2 regions of the Sedimentibacter sp. B4 genome follow, and region 2 is predicted to be linked to the other one. Evidence: riboswitches for the same ligand, from Rfam matches in the RefSeq annotation. Region 2 holds a riboswitch; the other holds the start of a gene.
The links. A riboswitch is a leader RNA that binds a small molecule or an ion and turns the genes downstream of it on or off. The one in region 2 is predicted to bind cyclic di-GMP.
Positions count from the first base shown of each region.

Region 1: another riboswitch for cyclic di-GMP. It lies ahead of BN358_RS16665 (transglutaminase family protein); the one in region 2 lies ahead of BN358_RS00465 (LPXTG cell wall anchor domain-containing protein).

Region 1 is NZ_CANG01000935.1:1-6,785, reverse strand. Features, by position in the region: gene BN358_RS16695 (type II secretion system F family protein) at 1-923, shown strand, start outside; gene BN358_RS16690 (hypothetical protein) at 941-1,237, shown strand; gene BN358_RS16685 (DUF4860 domain-containing protein) at 1,257-1,742, shown strand; gene BN358_RS16680 (hypothetical protein) at 1,754-2,254, shown strand; gene BN358_RS16675 (hypothetical protein) at 2,254-2,787, shown strand; gene BN358_RS16670 (type IV pilus twitching motility protein PilT) at 2,784-3,848, shown strand; gene BN358_RS16665 (transglutaminase family protein) at 3,986-4,882, opposite strand; cyclic di-GMP riboswitch class I at 4,953-5,039, opposite strand; tRNA gene BN358_RS16660 (tRNA-Leu) at 5,262-5,346, opposite strand; gene BN358_RS16655 (DNA-processing protein DprA) at 5,384-6,280, opposite strand; partial or broken gene BN358_RS16650 (biotin/lipoyl-containing protein) at 6,426-6,785, opposite strand.
Region 2 is NZ_CANG01000004.1:14,138-26,257, reverse strand. Features, by position in the region: partial or broken gene BN358_RS00470 (S-layer homology domain-containing protein) at 1-2,007, shown strand, start outside; cyclic di-GMP riboswitch class I at 2,200-2,287, shown strand; gene BN358_RS00465 (LPXTG cell wall anchor domain-containing protein) at 2,419-4,809, shown strand; gene BN358_RS22120 (class D sortase) at 4,865-5,608, shown strand; gene BN358_RS00455 (FAD-dependent oxidoreductase) at 5,808-8,513, shown strand; gene BN358_RS00450 (sigma-E processing peptidase SpoIIGA) at 8,680-9,573, shown strand; gene sigE (RNA polymerase sporulation sigma factor SigE) at 9,551-10,273, shown strand; gene sigG (RNA polymerase sporulation sigma factor SigG) at 10,335-11,108, shown strand; gene BN358_RS00435 (YlmC/YmxH family sporulation protein) at 11,316-11,588, shown strand; gene BN358_RS22115 (LCCL domain-containing protein) at 11,831-12,120, shown strand, end outside.

The DNA.
Region 1 (6,785 bases), on a different contig from region 2:
ACGTTAAAAATGCGCTTGGTGTTGTTCTGGATGAACTTTCAAACAAGGTACCATTATACAAAGCAATGGAAAACTCAGAATACTTTCCTACATATATAATAAGCATGAGTCAAATAGGAAGTGTAACTGGCAGGCTAGAAGATGTAATGACTTCATTGTCTGAATATTATGACAGAGAAGATTTCATAAAGGCCAAAATCAGGAACTCTGTATTTTATCCGTCCATGCTTTTTGTTATGATGTCTTTTGTGATAATATTGCTTGTAACTAAGATCTTCCCTATTTTTGAAGGAATGATTAAGGAGCTTGGAGGAGAGCTGCCAGGAGAGTCATCAGCTTTAATATCATTTTCTACAGGTATAATGGCAGGCAAATTCACAATGGCTGCGACAATTGCAGTGCTTATGCTCATTGCAGCAATATTTGTTCTTACAAAGACAAAAGGGGGCAAAAAGTCCTTCAATAAATTTTTAAGTTCTTTTGGTCCTACAAAGTCAATAATGAAGAAAGTCACTGCGTACAGATTTGCTTCCAGCATGTCTCTTCTTCTATCAAGCGGTATGAATATAGATTCATCAATGGATATTCTCCTTGATGTAACCGAAGAGCCTGAACTTAAAAACAAAATTGAAGAATGCAAAACTTCCATGAATTCGGGAGAAAATTTTCTTGATTCATTGTCAGGGCTTTCTATGTTTTCAAGCATGCACATACAGATGCTCAACATGGGTCAGCGCACCGGCGAAATGGACATTGTGATGAAAAAGCTGACAAATATTTATGAAAACGAGGCAGATCAGGCAATAAGCAATTCAGTTGCACTGATTGAACCGGTGCTTGTTGGAATTTTGTGCGTTGTTATAGGTTTTATCCTCATATCTGTAATGCTCCCTTTGATGAACATAATGTCATCAATAGGATAGCAGAAAGGAATGATACTGTGAGAAAATTAAAGCTTAAAATATTATCTGTTGCCATTGTATTCATTTTTGCAGCTTTCTTATACATGTCTGTAGACAACGCTCAAAAAGGCAGTGATAATGAAATGTATGAAATACTCACCGATGCCATTGCAAGAAGCGCAGTACAATGCTACGCCATTGAAGGCTTCTATCCTCCCGACATTGAATATCTGGAGGAAAATTACGGGTTGGTTGTGAACCACGACAAATACGTAATAAGTTACAATGTATTTGCTTCAAACATCATGCCTGAAATTGAAGTTTTCAACAAATAATCATCGTGAAAGGATTGTTATGAACTCAAAAAACTTTTCAAAACAGTTTTCTTTTCAATTTGTATTTATTATGCTACTTTTTCTCATCATTGTAATATTATCAGTGATGATTATTGTTTTAGGCAAAAACATATATGCAAACATCAACGAGGACAGAGACAGCAATTATGAAATACGGGTTTCACTTTCTTACATAGCTAATAAAATTCGTCAGTCAGACAAACAAGGAACTGTTGAAATAAGAAATTATGAAAACAATAACGCTGTTGTAATAAACGAAACTTATGATGATGAAAATTATGAAACATGGATTTATTTTTATGACAATGCAATTTATGAGATGTTCGCAGACGAAAACGCTACATTTCTGCCCGAAGAAGGCATGAAGATTGTTGATTGTGACAGTCTTGAAATTACTAAAATAAAGGATAATCTGTATAAGTTCGCTGTAAGCAGCAGCGCTGACAGTTCAGAACTGGTTTTGAACTTATACTCAAACAATTAGGTGGTGATCAATTGAAAAATAAATTGTCCATCAATCTCGAAGTTTCTCTTGTGGAAATCATTTTGTCAGTCTTGATTTTTGCCATAGCTGGAGTCATAATGCTTAACTGTTTTGCCTATGCAAAATACACGCAGGAAAAAACTAACGACAAGGTTGCTGCTTCATGGCTTGTTCAGTCGGATGCTGAAATGATTAGATCTGCCGATACTTTAGACCAGGCAGTCTTATTCCTGGCAAAAAACTATGAAAAAAAAGCTAAAGATGGAAGTTCAGATATTTACACCAATTATTACGACAAGGCTTGGAATCCTTGTAGCGAAGAAGAACAGGAATACATATTGAATACTGTTATCTCACTTGATGAAAAGGAATATGGTGAATTTATGGATATAAAAATAACCGCAGAGAAATCAAAGCCCTACCCCTTTGTAGACAAGGGCAAATTGACAAGTCCCGTTTATTCTATTGAAACCGGCAAGTTTTTTCAAACCCATGAATCAGGGAGGCAGTGATGGAAACCCACAGCAAAAGATTATCCAATGTTTCCGTCGGAATGGGCGGAACTTTAATCATCACCATATTTGTAGTTTTAAGCCTCACAATTTTTGCCACCCTTTCATTTACAACTGCTCATTCTGATTTAAAACTTGCAGTTAAAACCGAGAAAATATCATCAGATTATTATAAAACAAGCAGCAAAGCAGAAAGAATTCTTTCAGATATTTACAGTGCAATGATGGAAGCAAAAGAAAACATAAGTGCAGATTCTGCAGCAGACAAAGACAAACTATACTTTGACGCACTTTCAAAAAAACTTTCTGAATTTGAAGATGTTGATTATGTTTATGAAGAAGGAAAATTCACTGTTTATTATGAATCTTCAGGAGAAATGAACCAAAAGATAAGCGTTGGTCTAGAAGTTTTTTATGACAAAAAAAACAATGATCCTTATTACAAAATCACATCATGGAATCTTGCAAACATAGAGCTGCCTGTTTATGAAGAAGAAAATTATGATTTATGGGAAGGAATCGAAATTAAATGAAAACCATTGATATATTTCAATTAGCTATAGAAAAAAAAGCATCCGATATTTTCATCATTGCCGGAAGGCCATTGTCTTTTAAAATAATGGGTGACATTGTGTCTTATGACGACATTCAGCTTTCGGCCGATGACACTTATGGAATAATATATGACATATTTAAGGTTGCTAATCAGGAAAGTCTTGATGAGCTGTCAACAGAAGGAGATGTAGACTTTTCTTTTTCTCTTCCGAAGCTTGGACGCTTCAGAGTTAGTGCGTACAAGCAAAGAAATTCATTTGCTGCAGTCATAAGGGTTGTGCTGTTTGAGCTGCCGGATCCTGTCAAGCTTGGAATTCCTGATGTTGTTATGAATCTTCACTCCAAGACAAAAGGTCTTATTTTAATAACAGGCCCTGCTGGAAGCGGAAAATCTACAACTCTTGCTTGCCTCATAGACAAAATAAACACTGAACGCAACTGCCACATCATGACATTTGAAGATCCTATAGAATATATTCACAAACACAAAAGATCAATTGTGAGCCAGAGAGAAATATCAACAGATTCCAAAAGCTATATTTCTTCACTTCGCTCTTCGTTGAGGCAGGCTCCGGATGTAATGCTCATTGGAGAAATGAGAGATTTAGAAACCATAGAAATAGCCCTGACAGCTGCCGAAACAGGGCACCTGGTTCTATCCACACTTCACACTACGGGAGCTGCAAACACCATTGACAGAATAATAGATGTATTTCCTTCAAATCAGCAGCAGCAAGTGAGAATTCAGCTTTCAATGCAGCTTCAGGCAGTTATATCACAGCACTTGATTCCGTCTCCTGTACGTGGAAGAGCTGCTGCCTTTGAAGTTATGCTTGCAACAAATGCAGTATCAAACCTCATAAGAGAATCAAAGGTCCACCAGCTTAACAGCGTCATTTATTCCTCGGAAGGAAAGGGAATGAAATCCATGGACACAAGCATTTATGAGTTATACAAAAATGGAATAATCTCAAAGGAAAATGCTGTGCTTCATTCCATAGACCCTGACCTTATGCTGAAGCTTCTCAACAAGCAATAATTAAAGGTAAAATAAAACCCCTTTCGGGGTTTTATTAATTTAAAATTTCTTTTTTAATAATAAGGGCGGACACAATATCCGCCCTTACAATTTGGAGAAAAAAAGTTTGTCATTATTCTGACCCTAAATGGGGTTTTTTAATATTCAAATTGTTTTGTATAATACTTGCTGTCTATGAGTTTATTTGTATATTCCATCACTCTCGGGCTGTTGGATTGTTTTGCTGATGAAGCTATTGTGCTGTCCATGAGCTTCCATTGTTCACCGTCAAAATACATTTCATTCAATACTATCCATCCGGTTTCTTCAGTGTAAACTTCATTCCATGCATGGAATGCGCTTAAGTTTGAAGAATATCCTGTAACCAGTTTTGCCGGTATTCCTTCAGAGCGAAGCATCGACGCCATAAGTGAAGCATAATCAAAGCATATTCCCTTGTTGCTTGTTAGTATATCATCTACATTTGGAAGATATCCGCTTTTAACTGTCTTAGCCTTTTCATTGTCATATGCTATGTTTGAAATAACATAATCATAAATTGCATCCAGCTTTTCAAAATCTGTTGTTGAGTCCTTTGTAAGCTCAGCAGCCTTCTTTGCAGCTGCTGATTCTCTTGTGAAGTTCACAAGCTGGTTTGGCATAAGAAATGGCAAATTCTTGTCCTTGAGTTTTACTTCAATTGAAACGGTCTGTTTTGCAGCATACTTCGTTCCGCTTATATTTTCAAAAACCTTCACACTGTATGTACCATCTCCCATTTGAAGAGGATAGGTGTCGTAGTTTCCTTCTCCGTTTAAGTCGTATGTGTACTTTCCTTTGCCCTTTTCTATTATTACCTTCAGCTTTTTATTCGTAGGATTTAAATATTTAACTTTAATATAACCTTCTTGAGCAGCTGAAGCATCTATTTCTGATTTTGTGCTTTTATAAATGCCGTCTGCACCGAAGCAAAAAGCTGAAGAAGTCAACAACAGCATTATTAACAGGATAAATAAGGTTCTTTTTGTGCATTTCATATTTTTTAACTTTTTCATATGCTTGTCCCCCGCAAATAAAAAAAATTCGCAATGATGCGAAGCAATAGACTAAGTAAATGTACCTGAGTACAGCAACTGGCTGTCATACCATTTTCATGGGTTAGACCCTATAGCTTTGCGCCATTTTCTTTAGAAAATTTTGCCTATTTAATTAAGCTCATCATATCACTTGGGATAATAATTGTCAACAAAATATTTCCAATTTTGACATATCAGTTCTTACAATTTTCAATCAATATATGTATTTCTTAATTTCTGTATTTTTGAGAATGAAAAATTCTTAGTTTTAATAGTTTCTCCTTAATAAATCATTATTTCAGGCAATAAAAAAAACTCGTTTCAAACGAGGTTTCTTTATTGCGGTGAACCGCATAATTGGTGCGGATGAGAGGGTTCGAACCCCCACGCCGTGAGGCGCTAGATCCTAAGTCTAGTGCGTCTGCCAGTTCCGCCACATCCGCGCAACCAGTTGTTTGCTCAACAACAAAATTGATTATACTACTGTGAGCATGCTTTGTCAAGCATTATTTTACAAGATTTATTTTTGAATTTTACAAGTTTTTCAAAACTGTCTATTACTTCGATGTTATTGTTAAAAATTGAGGTTTGTCCTATGCATGAGCACACGCTTGTGGTATATGCTACAGGCTTGTTGAATGCATTTGCGAACTTCACTGTATGGGATGTTCCTCCCTTAAGTCCTCCCTCTATTACTATGATTCCTTCAGACAATGCAGCAATGACTCTGTTTCTGTCTATGAATGCATTTTTTTCTGCTTTTGCATTTGGAGGAAGTTCTGACACAATGGTTCCGCCATTCATCAATATCATGTTGTACATGGATTTGTTGTTTTTCAAAATATATAAATGACCTGCAGGAATAACGGCTATAGTCCTGCCCTTTGCTGCAAGGCAGCCGTTGTGTGCCGCTTCATCACATCCTGAAGCAAATCCGCTTACAACGCAGCATTTTTCTTCTGCAAGTTTTTCAGCAAATATGGAGCTTATTTCATACCCTTCCTGAGAAGGAGTCCTTGTTCCTACTATTGCTATATTGTAGTCATGATTGAGCAATTCAACATTTCCGTCCACATAAAGAATTAATGGTTTATCTTCAATCAGTTGAAGTTTTCTGGGATATTCCTTGTCATAAATGCTAATGATTTTTATATTTGCTTTTTTGCAGCATTCAAATATAGCAGAAGCATCACTTTCCACTTTTTCCAAATCAATATTGATTTTTTTTATTCCCATGTCTTTTATGAATTTTTCAACTTCAGAAAAGTTTGTCAAATTAACTTTCTTTGCTTCCATGAATTTCAGGATTTTGCTTATAGTCTTTCTGCCTAAACCATTAACGAGCTGCAGCCTTACTATATCTTCGTTGCTTATCATCTTTGATCCCCTTGTGATTAGTTTAAATCGGAAGTTTGTTTCTTCTCCCAGTAAGTTACCATTATATACGTTTCTACATTTTAACACAATATTCAACAAAAAAAAACTCTTCTTTATGGAAGAAGAGTTAAGAAAATTTAATTATTTATCCAATTGTTACTAAAGGCTCTCCCGTGCTCACTGTTGAAGACTTGGAAGTATGGATTTTATTAACAACTCCATCCTTTGGAGACACAATTTCATTTTCCATTTTCATTGCTTCAAGTATCAGAATAAGTTCTCCTGCCTTTACAGCCTGACCTTCTGTAACCTTTATATCAAGAATTGTACCAGGCATAGGAGCTGTCAAAAGCTCTCCTGAAACAGGTGATTCAGGTGTCTTGGGAGCTGGTGCCGGCTTTGGTTCCGGCGATTTTGGAGCCGGTACAGATGCTGCTGGTGCGGCTGTTGCCTGTACTGCTTGTGATTGTTGTACGGGAGCATATGTGAAACCACCATGTCCTGC
Region 2 (12,120 bases):
ACATATCCGGTAATTCCAAATCGCATTGATGAAAAACAAGGAACAACAGGAACAACTGTATATGATGATGACTACCAGGGTACATTCATTGGATGGATTTACACGTCAGATGATGTCAATAGTGCAGTAATTGTTGCAGGTGGATCAGCAGTTTTGAGATTGTACTATACAACAGAAACAGTGGAGATACCAGTAGCTAAGATTTGGATTGACGGTTTAGAAGAGCCACAATATGAACAGCCAATGTTTAGAGTACAATCTGTTCAAAGGCCAGAAAGCATTGAATTACATTTGATTGATGAAAATGGTGATGTGGCAGCTTCAATAACGATAGAACCAGATGATTATAATAAATGGTCAGGAAGATTTGTATTACCGAAATATGATGGAAACAATAATGTAATAGATTATTCAAATTATACAATTGAAGAGGTTACTCTGGATAATTACATTACAGAAGTAGAAAATTGGGGAATGAGCGATGGCTTTAGAGTTTACAATGTTGAAGCTATTAATGTTCCGGTAACGAAGGTATGGGAAGGTCCTAAAGGAGATGAAGTAACAGTAACTTTGATTGACGCCAATGGTGAACCAACAAATCACACATTGATATTAAATGATGAAAATGAATGGCAGGATTCGTTCAAGTTACCAAAATATGAATATAATCCTGAATACTATTGGATTAGGAACAAGGTTGATTACTCAGAATACAGATTATCAGAATCTGATATTGAAGGCTATACCCCTGGTATAACTGGTAGTGTTGAAGATGGCTTTACTGTTATTAACACAATAGATAAAGTCGAATATACAATAAACTATTTGGAATTGGGTACTGGTTTGCCAGTAGCACCAACTGTAACAAAGTCTGGTATTTATGGAACTCTTGTTACTGAAGTAGCAAAGGATATAGCAAATTACAACAAAGTTGGTCAAACTGAAAAATCAATAACTTTAGGAACAAGCGGAAATGTAATTGATTTTTACTATTCAGAATATGAAGTTATAGAATCTGATTTCTATAAGATTAACTGGATGTATGAAACCGGTTACAACACAAACAATTATAACAAGAGATATGAAGCCGAAGGTGAAGGTACTGTAAGCAACATAACAAATTATGTACAGCTGCATTATGATTCTGGTTATACATATGTAAACTACAATCAAACAGTTGATACAATTGAAATACCAGTTGTTATAGATACCACTTCAGGTTCAGCAATTACTGGAACAGCAATTGAGTATGTAATAACAACTACATTTGATTTGTTCTATGACAGAAACAGGGACGATGATGATGATGACGACGATGAAGATATTCCTGATCCAGAAGTACCGTTGGCAGACCTTGAAAAATTAGATCACTTTGCGTACATAATTGGTTATCCAGAGGGAGATGTTAGACCTCTTAACAATATAACCAGGGAAGAAGTGGCAATGATTTTCTACAGACTGCTGACAGATGAAAGCAGAAACAATTTGTTAAGCGATTCGAATCCATTTACGGATTTAGAAAATCATGGATGGTCAAATCGTGCAATATCAACATTATACAATGCTGGTATAATCAAAGGCTATCCTGATGGAACATTTAAGCCGTCAGATCCTATTAGCAGAGCAGAATTTGCAACTATTGCGGCTAAGTTCGATAAACTAGAGCTAGGCAGTACAAGTAATTTCACAGACATATTTGGTCATTGGGCTGAAAAGTATATAACATCTTCTGAAATCAAGGGATGGATTAAAGGTTATCCAGATTTAACATTTAAACCTGAACAAGATATAACAAGAGCTGAAGCAATGACATTGATTAACAATGTATTGGAAAGAGCAGTTCCGGAAGAAAATATACATCCAGATGCAATGTTCTGGCCGGATAGTACAAGTGATAAATGGTACTTCGAAGCTGTAATGGAAGCAACCAACAGTCACAATTATATATATGAAGAAGACGGTGACGAGCTTTGGACAGGATTAAAGGCTAATAAAGTTTGGCCGTAAGCATAACAATAAAAACAACCACTAATGGTGGTTGTTTTTTTGTTGAATTTTCAGATATTGTAGTCAAGTTGAAATTATGTAGAATAAAGAATATATTCTATAAATTAACATATTTATTTACAAAACATATTAATAAGGGAAATATTTTTTAAAATGTTTATAGTTGCTTTTTTGTGGTATAAATTAAATACAATTTAATATTGGCAAAACTATTGAAAAATAGTGACGCAAAGCTATGAAGTCTAATGTATGAAACTACTATGATAGTTCAGCTGCAAATTAATATAAAATTATTTTGCAGCTTTTTTATTTTAGAAATAACGTTAGAAGAAAATATATCTTTAGCTTTTGTTTAAAAGAACAAAGCAACAATTTTATTGGGATTTTCAAATTTAGAAAGGAGAATAAATTATGAGAAAAATCAATACCCACAAAAGAATATTAGCGATAGTATTATCTGTAATGCTTATAACGCTGGGAATACCATTGACAGCACAGGCAACGACTTCAAATTGGAAACAGTTTGCAGATGAATCTGGCAATCAAAAATGGATAAACGGAGATCTTAACCGAAACAATTCTACATATGCAGAAGGCAGATCTGTCCCACAACGTCTTATATTGAATGATATTACCACAGGCAGTGGAATACACTATGTTGATTTCGAATACCAGTTTACAAAAGGCGGAAAGTATGCCTATGACTTTATAGTAGGTTATGATCAGGCAGAGTCAACATCCGGTCAGATATGGGATGAAGGATGGATATGGTATGACATTGATGAAGAAGACATAGAAAGACTGAACGATAATGTAACATATATTCCTATACCAACAAACAATTATGCTACAGAAAAGGAAGATGCATACGAGGATACTAACGGAGAACGAAGAATCTATATTTTTTCCAATAAACCAATCACGGATGCTTCAATAACCATGAATAACCAGCTGGACGGAAATTCAAATAAAGACAGCACTCTTGGCTTTAAAGTCAGTTGGGAAGGCGATGCTGATGAAGTAATGATTATATATGCTTCTCATATAGCTATGGGTGTTGAAGGGCCAGAAGGCTGGGGCCTTGGCATGGGTGCAAGCGAAATTCATGGGTCACCTTATCACAACAAGCTTGGTCCATACAGCTCCGAATGGAAAGGAAGCAAGTCGCAAGACAATCAACTTCAGATTAAAGATGGAGCAGAGACTGTATATGGAAAAATTGAAGTAACTAAATCAGCTAGTCCGTTGACAATGGCAGAGCCGGGTGGAGAGTTTACTTACACATATGTTGTTAAGAATATTGGAACAGTTCCGGTAACATTGACAAGTGTTGTGGATGACATAATAGGTACCATTGAACTTCCTGCAGATGTAGAACTTGCTCCAGGAGAATCCACAACAGCAATGACAGCCAAATATACGTACACAGACGATGGAGTGTATACAAATACAGTAATTGCAACAGCAAAGGATAATAAAAATAATACAATTACTGATACAGATTCTGCTAATGTAACTGTAACAGATACATTACCAAGTATCACAGTGACAAAGGTGGCAAACCCAACGAGTCTGCCTAAATCAGGCGGAGTGTTCACATATACTTATGTGGTTAAAAATAATGGTATTGTGCCGGTGACAGTAACAAGCGTAGAAGATAATGTAATAGGCACCATAATATTGCCGGCAGACGTAGAACTTGCTCCAGGTGAATCAACAACAGCTATGACAGGAGTTAAAACATACACTGAACCAGGTACTTATTCTAATACAGTAACAGCTAAAGCTGAAGATGATGACGATAATGAAGCCTCAGCCACAGCAGTTGCTTTTGTAACAGTAACAAATTCAGATGCAAGTATTATAGTAACAAAGACAGCAGATCCTATTGTTATGGCAGAGCCTGGTGGAGAGTTCACATATACGTATGTTGTTAAAAATAATGGTAATATACCTGTGACAGTAAAAAGTGTAAGTGATGATGTAATTGGATTGATAACATTGCCATCAGATGTTGAACTTGCACCTGGAGAATCAACAGCAGCAATGACAGGCAAGCACACTTACACAGATGATGGAGTTTATACAAACATTGTAACTGTCAAAGCTGTCAATGGTGAAGAGGAAGTCACCAACACAGCTAGTGCTACAGTAACCGTAACAGACACAAAACCGATTATATCAGTGACAAAGACAGCTAATCCAACAAGTATGGCAGTGCCTGGCGGACAGTTCACATACACATATATAGTTAAAAACATCGGAACAGTACCGGTAACTGTTACAAGCGTTGAAGATAATGTAATAGGCAAAATAAAATTACCTGATGATGTAAATCTCGAACCTGGTGAATCAACTATTGCCATGACAGGCACAAAGATTTATACAGATATAGGAACGTACCCAAATACAGTTGTAGCAAAAGCTGTTGATGATGATGACAATGAAGTAACAGCTTTAGCTAATGTATCTGTAACAGTAACAAGAGTTAATGATCCTGACGACGAAGAGGATGATGAAGATGAAGAGGAAGAAGATGAAGATGACGGCGAAGATGAAGAAGAGGAGTTAATTCCAATAGAAGATCCGGATGTTCCGAGAGGAGAAATATTACAGGCGCCGGATGAGCCGTCTAGCCCAGATGTTCCTGTTGAAGATGAAACAATAGAGGAAAGTGCTGTTCCTAAAGGAACACTTCCTGATACCGGAACGGTATTTAACACGTGGATTTTAGCTGCTATTGGGTTATTTATGATAATAGCTGGTATAATCATAAATAAGAAAAATAAAGTTCAAGGTTAACAATTGCAATAAGGAGGAACGTTAAAGTTCCTCCTATTTAAAAAGGATGATTTTTATGAGAAAATATTTATCACGAATTTTGATAACAGCAGGCTTAATAATAATAGGAATTGCACTGTATCAAAAAGTGAATACCATATATTATCAAAACAAATTAATGAATGAATATGATGAATATATTAGTACGCTTAAAAATCAGGGTACAAATGAAATTGAAGAATCAATAGATGATGTACTTGTTGAAACAGAGGACGATATTCTTGGGGCTAACTTGCAGGTGCCTGAAACCGAAGAAGCAAAAGAATATGATAACTCTGAAGAAAACAATATTACAGAACCCGAAGGTGTTGAAAACTCAAAGCCTGATCTTGTAAAACTATTTGAAAATAAAGAAATCAGTGGCATAATTGAAATACCCAAAATCAATGTAAGTGCTGCAATACTGGAAGGTACTGATGACAGTGCTTTAAAATATGCAGTTGGACATTATCCCGGAACAGTACAGCCAGGCGAAGATGGCAATAGTGTATTGCTGGGACACAGAAATTACGTATATGGGCATTTTTTTAGAAAGCTTGATAAATTGGAAGCAGGCGACAGAGTTGTTATAAAAAAAGATGAAAACATTTATACTTATGTAATTTATGAATCATTTGTAGTGAAGCCGGAGGACACATGGGTATTAGATAAAACATCAGATTCTATTATAACAATGATTACATGCACTCCCATCGGTACATATACAGATAGATTAGTTGTAAGAGGTTCATTGCTGGAAGAAAAAGAAAATCAGTTATAGCCATAAGCGGAGCATAAAATCTCCGCTTATTTTTATGCCTTGTATTTTGCTAGATGGTTATGGAAAATGTTTACATTTAGATAAAAAGAGGTTAAAATAATAACAAGAATTAATCAGTATTCGTCAAAATATGAGTTTGAATTTAAAAATGAGGGGTATAATTAAAATTGGCAAAACTTTAATGTTAAGAGGAGGAAAAATGAAATCATTAAAATTAAAAGATAATATTTATTGGGTGGGGAGCCTTGATCCTGAACTTGAGGTGTTTGACATAATTATGCGCACTGAGTTCGGCACATCATACAATTCATATGTTGTGAAAGGCAGTGAAAAAATCGCGCTGATTGAAACAGTTAAATTGAAATGTTTTGATGATTATCTGGAAAGGTTAAAGGAATTAAATATATCAGCACAAGATGTGGACTACATAATAGTAAATCATACAGAACCTGACCACTCGGGCTCAATTGAAAATCTTGTTAAAATGAACCCTGGCATTCAGGTTGTTGGTTCAAAACAAGCAATTGAATTCATGAATCACATATGCAATACTCAGTTTAAATCCATTGCAGTTAAGGATGGAGATGAATTATCACTGGGTGACAAGACATTTAAATTCATTGATGCAAAGTTCCTGCACTGGCCTGATTCAATGTTTTCTTATTTGAAGGAAGACAAGACATTGTTCACTTGTGACGCTTTTGGAGCTCATTATTCTCTGGACACGGTTCTGCAGAGCACCGTTGTTAACAAAGATGATTATATGGGTGCATTCAAATATTATTTTGATAATATTCTTGCTCCTTTTAAATCTTTTTATCTTCAGGCAATTGAAAGAATTGAAAATCTTGACATAGACATGGTCTGCACAGGACACGGTCCCGTTCTTGATGAAGATCCATGGAAAATTATAAATCTTTCCAAACAATATTCAACAGAAAAGAAGCCATTTGAAGGAAGACTAATTGTGATTCCATATGTTTCTGCATACGGCTACACAAAATCAATGGCTGAAGAAATTGCAAAAGGTATTTCAGAGTCAGGTATCAAGACTGAACTATATGATATGGTTTATGAAGATGAAAAGAAAGTGCTTGATAGAATATACTGGGCAGACGGTGTGCTGTTTGGTTCACCTACAATGGTGGGCGAAGCATTGGAGCCCATATGGAGTATTCTAATAAAAATGTATGCTCCTATTTACAAAGGAAAACATGCTTCTGCTTTTGGTTCATATGGCTGGAGCGGAGAAGCCGTTCCAAACATCATGCAAAGAATCAAGCAAATAAGACTGAAGCCATTCGGTGAAGGCCTGAGAATACGATTTAAACCTTCTGAGGAACAAATAAAAGAAGCATACAATTTCGGTGTGGAATTTGCATATGCTGTTGATCCTAGTGCAAAAAAAGAAACTCAAGCAAAGTGGAAATGTATTGTATGCGGAGCAGTTGTTGAAGGTGAAGAGCCTCCTGCAAAGTGTCCTGTGTGCGGCGTTGGACCTGAAAATTTTGAAAAAATTGAAGAAGAACAATCTATTAAATCAACAAAGGTAAATGAAGCAGCAGTTGCCGGTGATGAACAAAAAACTTTCAGATGGAAATGCACAGTATGCGGTGAAATTATAGAAGGAACAAATCCGCCTGAAGCATGTCCTGTATGCGGAGTGGGACCGGAATATTTTGTAAAGGTTGATGACGAAGGTGCTGAAGAAAATTATGCTGACATCAATGAAAAAATAGTAATCATAGGTGCAAGCGGTGCTGGAATGGCAGCTTGTGTTGAAATAAGGAAAAGAAACAAAATAAGCGACATTACAATTATCTCTAAGGAGAATGTGAAGGGATACTACAGGCCGCAGCTTTCTAAAATGCTGTCAAACGATACAGTAACAGTTGAATCGATGATTATAAAGGATGACAAGTGGCTTGAGGAAAACAAAGTTAATCTCATTCTTGACAAAGTAGTTACATCAATTGATTCAGAAAATAAAACTGTAACACTTGAAAGCGGAGAAAAGATTGAATACACTAAACTCGTAGTTGCATCAGGAGCAGAAGTGTTTGTGCCTCCTTTTGCAGGAAGAGAAAAGAAGGGCGTATTCACACTAAGATATGCCAAGGATGGCAATGACATAAAAGAATATTCAAAAGGCAAGAAAACAGGTGCTGTTATAGGCGGCGGTGTTTTAGGACTTGAAGCAGCCAATGAGTTAAAGAATTTAGGACTTAAGGTTACTGTAATTGAAATGGCAGACAGGATTCTTCCTCGTCAGCTTGATGGTGATGCTTCAAAAATACTTGAAGAAATAGTTGAAAATTCAGGTGTTACATTTTTAAAGGGTGTAGGAACAAAGGAAATCTTAGGCGATGACAAGGTTAAGGGAATACTACTGGACAACGGTGAAACTGTGGATGCGGAAGTTGTAATAGTATCTACTGGAGTCAAAGCAAACACAAAAATTGCAGAAGGAACAGGCATTGAAATTAAAAGGGCCATTGTTGTTAACAGCAAAATGGAAACAGCTGCAAAAGACATATATGCATGCGGGGACTGTGCTGAATACAACGGCATAAATTATGCGTTATGGAGTGAAGCAATTGAGCAGGGAAAAGCAGCAGGAATTAATGTCTTAGGCGGAAGAAGCGAATATGAAACAATAATTCCTTCCACAACTCTAAACGCCTTTGGTTCAAGCGTATTTTCAATAGGTGACATAGGTTCTGATCCTAATGCTGAATACAAAACATTTGAAAAAAATGAAGGCATAAATTACAAGAAGATGTATTTCAAGGAAGGTATACTTGCAGGAGGAATACTAATCGGTGACACTTCACAGACTGTAGACCTTATTCAGGGATTTGAAAACAAAAAGACCATGGAAGAAATGGCCGAAAAATTAAAATAGCAGAAACAAAATTCGCGGATTTATTCCGCGTTTTTTTTTATTTTTGATTACATGTTATGACAAAATATTTTAAAAGTGTATTTTATAATGAATAATGTGATTTCTCAAAAATACTGACGCAGTGTGTATTTATGACAATCATATTATTACATTTTGCGAGGTGGAGATGGTTTATTACGTTGAATATATCTTCGCTGAAAATTTTTTGATTGATTTCATATTGCTTTTCATAACAGGAAAACTCTTAAAAAAAACAATCATATACAGGAGGTTGATCATTTCCTCTGTCCTTGGTGCAGTGTACGTAATTTTGACTGCATATATAGGCAGAGAATTTATGACATATTTCATAGTCAAGTTCAGCGTTTCGGTTTTAATGGTAATGATTGCTTATGATTCCAGAGGAATTGCAGCAAATTTAAGAGCTATAATAGCCTTTTACATCACATCACTCTTGATGGTTGGAATTATAACCGCTTTGTACTATCTGGACTATGACAAGTTGACTGTTAATGCAATTGTATGCTCAATTTTTATGGGCTATGCAGCGTTGCATTTCTTTTTTAAAGAAATAAAAGCCAAAATTGAGAAACATAATTACATGAGAAATGTGGAAATAACAGTCAACAACAAAAGCAAAATACTGAGGGCGTACATTGATACTGGAAACGAACTTACAGAACCAATGAGCGGAAAACCTGTAATAGTTGCAAATATGGAATGCATTAAGAACCTTTTAAGCAAAGAACTGTATGAGGAAATACTAATCTGCTGCAAGAATGAAAAAAACAGTTACGAAAATCTGCTAAACATGAAGAGCGATGTTAATCTCAGGATTGTTAAATACAACACCATAAGCAGCATAGGCGAAAATATGATTTGCCTGGTGCCTGATAATATTGAAATAACAGATGATAAAAATAATATTGTCAAGACAGATGCAGTAATAGGAATTTATCCTGGAAGAATAAGCAAGAAGGATGACTACGATGCGCTGCTGTTTAAAAAATTGCTAGAATTGGAGAGGGAAACAAATAATGAGTATGTTAAATCATGTTAAAGATTTTTATAATAAAATACTTAACTTTATAATAGAAAAGTTTGGTTCTGACAAGGATATATTTTATATTGGCGGAAGTGACACTCTTCCTGCCCCTTTGTCTCAGGATGAAGAAAGAGAAGTAATCAACAGGCTCAAGGATTCGGATGATGCAAAAGCTATTCTCATTGAACACAATCTTAGGCTTGTGGTGTACCTTGCCAAGAAATTTGAATCCACAGGCATAAATGTAGAGGATTTGATTTCAATTGGAACAATCGGACTCATAAAAGCTGTCAACACATTTAAAGTTGAAAAAAATATTAAGCTTGCAACATATGCATCAAAGTGCATTGAAAATGAAATATTGATGCACTTAAGGCGCGTTGGTAAGGCAAAGACAGAAATTTCACTGGATGAACCACTGAACATTGACTGGGACGGAAATGAACTTTTGCTGTCTGATATTTTGGGAACAGAAGAAGACATTGTATTCAAAGACATGGAAAATGAAGTTGATTTGACGCTTCTCAATGAGTCCATTAAAAAACTGAACAAAAGGGAATACATGATAATGAAACTCAGGTTTGGTCTTAACAATTCAAGAAGCTTCACTCAGAAAGAAGTCGCTGACATGCTTGGAATCTCTCAATCCTACATATCACGCCTTGAGAAAAAGATACTGAGTAGACTAAAAAAGGAAATCAACAAGGCTGTATAAAAAGTATATACACGGTAATAATTTTAAAGGGGGATAATTTTTTATAAGGGGAAAAACGACGATGATAAACAAAGTAGTTATATGTGGCGTTAATACTTCTCAATTGCCTACAATAAAAACATCAGAAATGAGAGGTATGATAAAGAAAATCCAAGAAGGCGACAATGAGCTAAGAGAACAGTTTATTAATGGCAATTTAAGGCTAGTGCTAAGCGTGATTCAAAGATTTAATTCGAAAAACGAGCCAGTTGATGATTTGTTTCAAATCGGATGCGTTGGTCTTATAAAAGCAATTGATAATTTTGACTTGTCTCTTGACGTTAAGTTTTCTACATATGCTGTGCCCATGATTATAGGGGAAATTAGAAGGTATCTAAGAGACAACAATTCAATCAGGGTATCAAGGTCCATGAAGGATACAGCCTACAAGGCACTGCAGGTAAGAGAAAGGCTTACGGCAGTCAATTCTCAGGAACCTACAATAGCTGAAATAGCAAATGAAATTGGCGTTGACAAAGAAGAAATCATATTTGCTTTAGAGTCCATTCAAGAGCCTGTATCGTTGTTTGAACCCATTTACAATGACGGAGGAGATGCTCTTTACGTTGTGGATCAGGTCAAGGATGAAAAAAACATAGACGAAAGATGGATTGAAAAAATCACTTTAGAGGACAGCATAAGCAATTTGTCAGAAAGAGAAAGGCAAATAGTCGACATGCGTTTTTATAAAGGAAAGACTCAAATGGAAGTAGCCGAAGAAATAGGAATATCTCAGGCCCAGGTGTCCCGTCTTGAAAAATCGGCATTGACACAACTTAAAAAAGGGTTCAGGTGAAACAGTTAATAAAAATTAAGAGTTAAGAATTAATAATTAAGAATTAATGTTGGAACGCGTAGGCGTTCCTTCTTTTAACTCTTCACTCTTCACTCTTAATTCTTAATTTGTGACTATTTATTCTGAAATTCTAATGAACAGTGAATTTTTGGCATATTTTGTACAATCGGACATACCTTGTAATATATGCTGTGAAGGGGTGATTCTATGACAAATTACTGGGACATGATTGAAAAAGATGTTGTTAATATCAAAAACGGTGAAGTTTTAGGCAGATTTGACGATGTGGAAATAGACACAAGGGCAGGAAAAATTTCAGCATTTTATATAGAAGAAGCAAGCAAGTTCATGGGTATGCTGGGAAAATCAAAATCACGAAAAATAAAGTGGGAAGAAATACTAAAAGTTGGCATGGATGTTATTATAGTAAACGTCGACGATGATGAAAACAACGCAAGAATAAAAGACATGCTGGACTGACAGCGTTAAAATATTCCTTGAATTGAAATATAAGTTTGCAAAATGCTTATAGAGGTATACCCTGCTGCAAATATCTATGTTAATTTTCAAGAATAAATAAAACAGACCTAATTAGAACTACTTAGGTCTGTTTTTGTGTCTCAATTAGACTTAATGAATATACTTTTAATGCTATTGAACATAAAATAATATTAATGAAATTAAAGTGATTCACAAAATTGAAGATAGGCAAGGGGGTAAAAATGAGCAAAAAAACTATTATTAAAGTTATAACGCTTCTTATTCTTCTGTATTCACTGAACGTGTCACCGGCATATGCATGGAAAGTTAAAACACATGTATACTCTGCAAATTTAATTTTAGAGGATGTCAGTGATGGATTTGTTGAAATAAAACCTTATGGTGAATTTGAAGTGTTGCCTGAATATGCAGAAATACTCAGGCAGTATCCGGAATATTACAGAGCTGGTGCACTAGGGCCGGATCTTATGCCGGATATCTTAATCGGACAGACCATATTTCATCCCGGCAA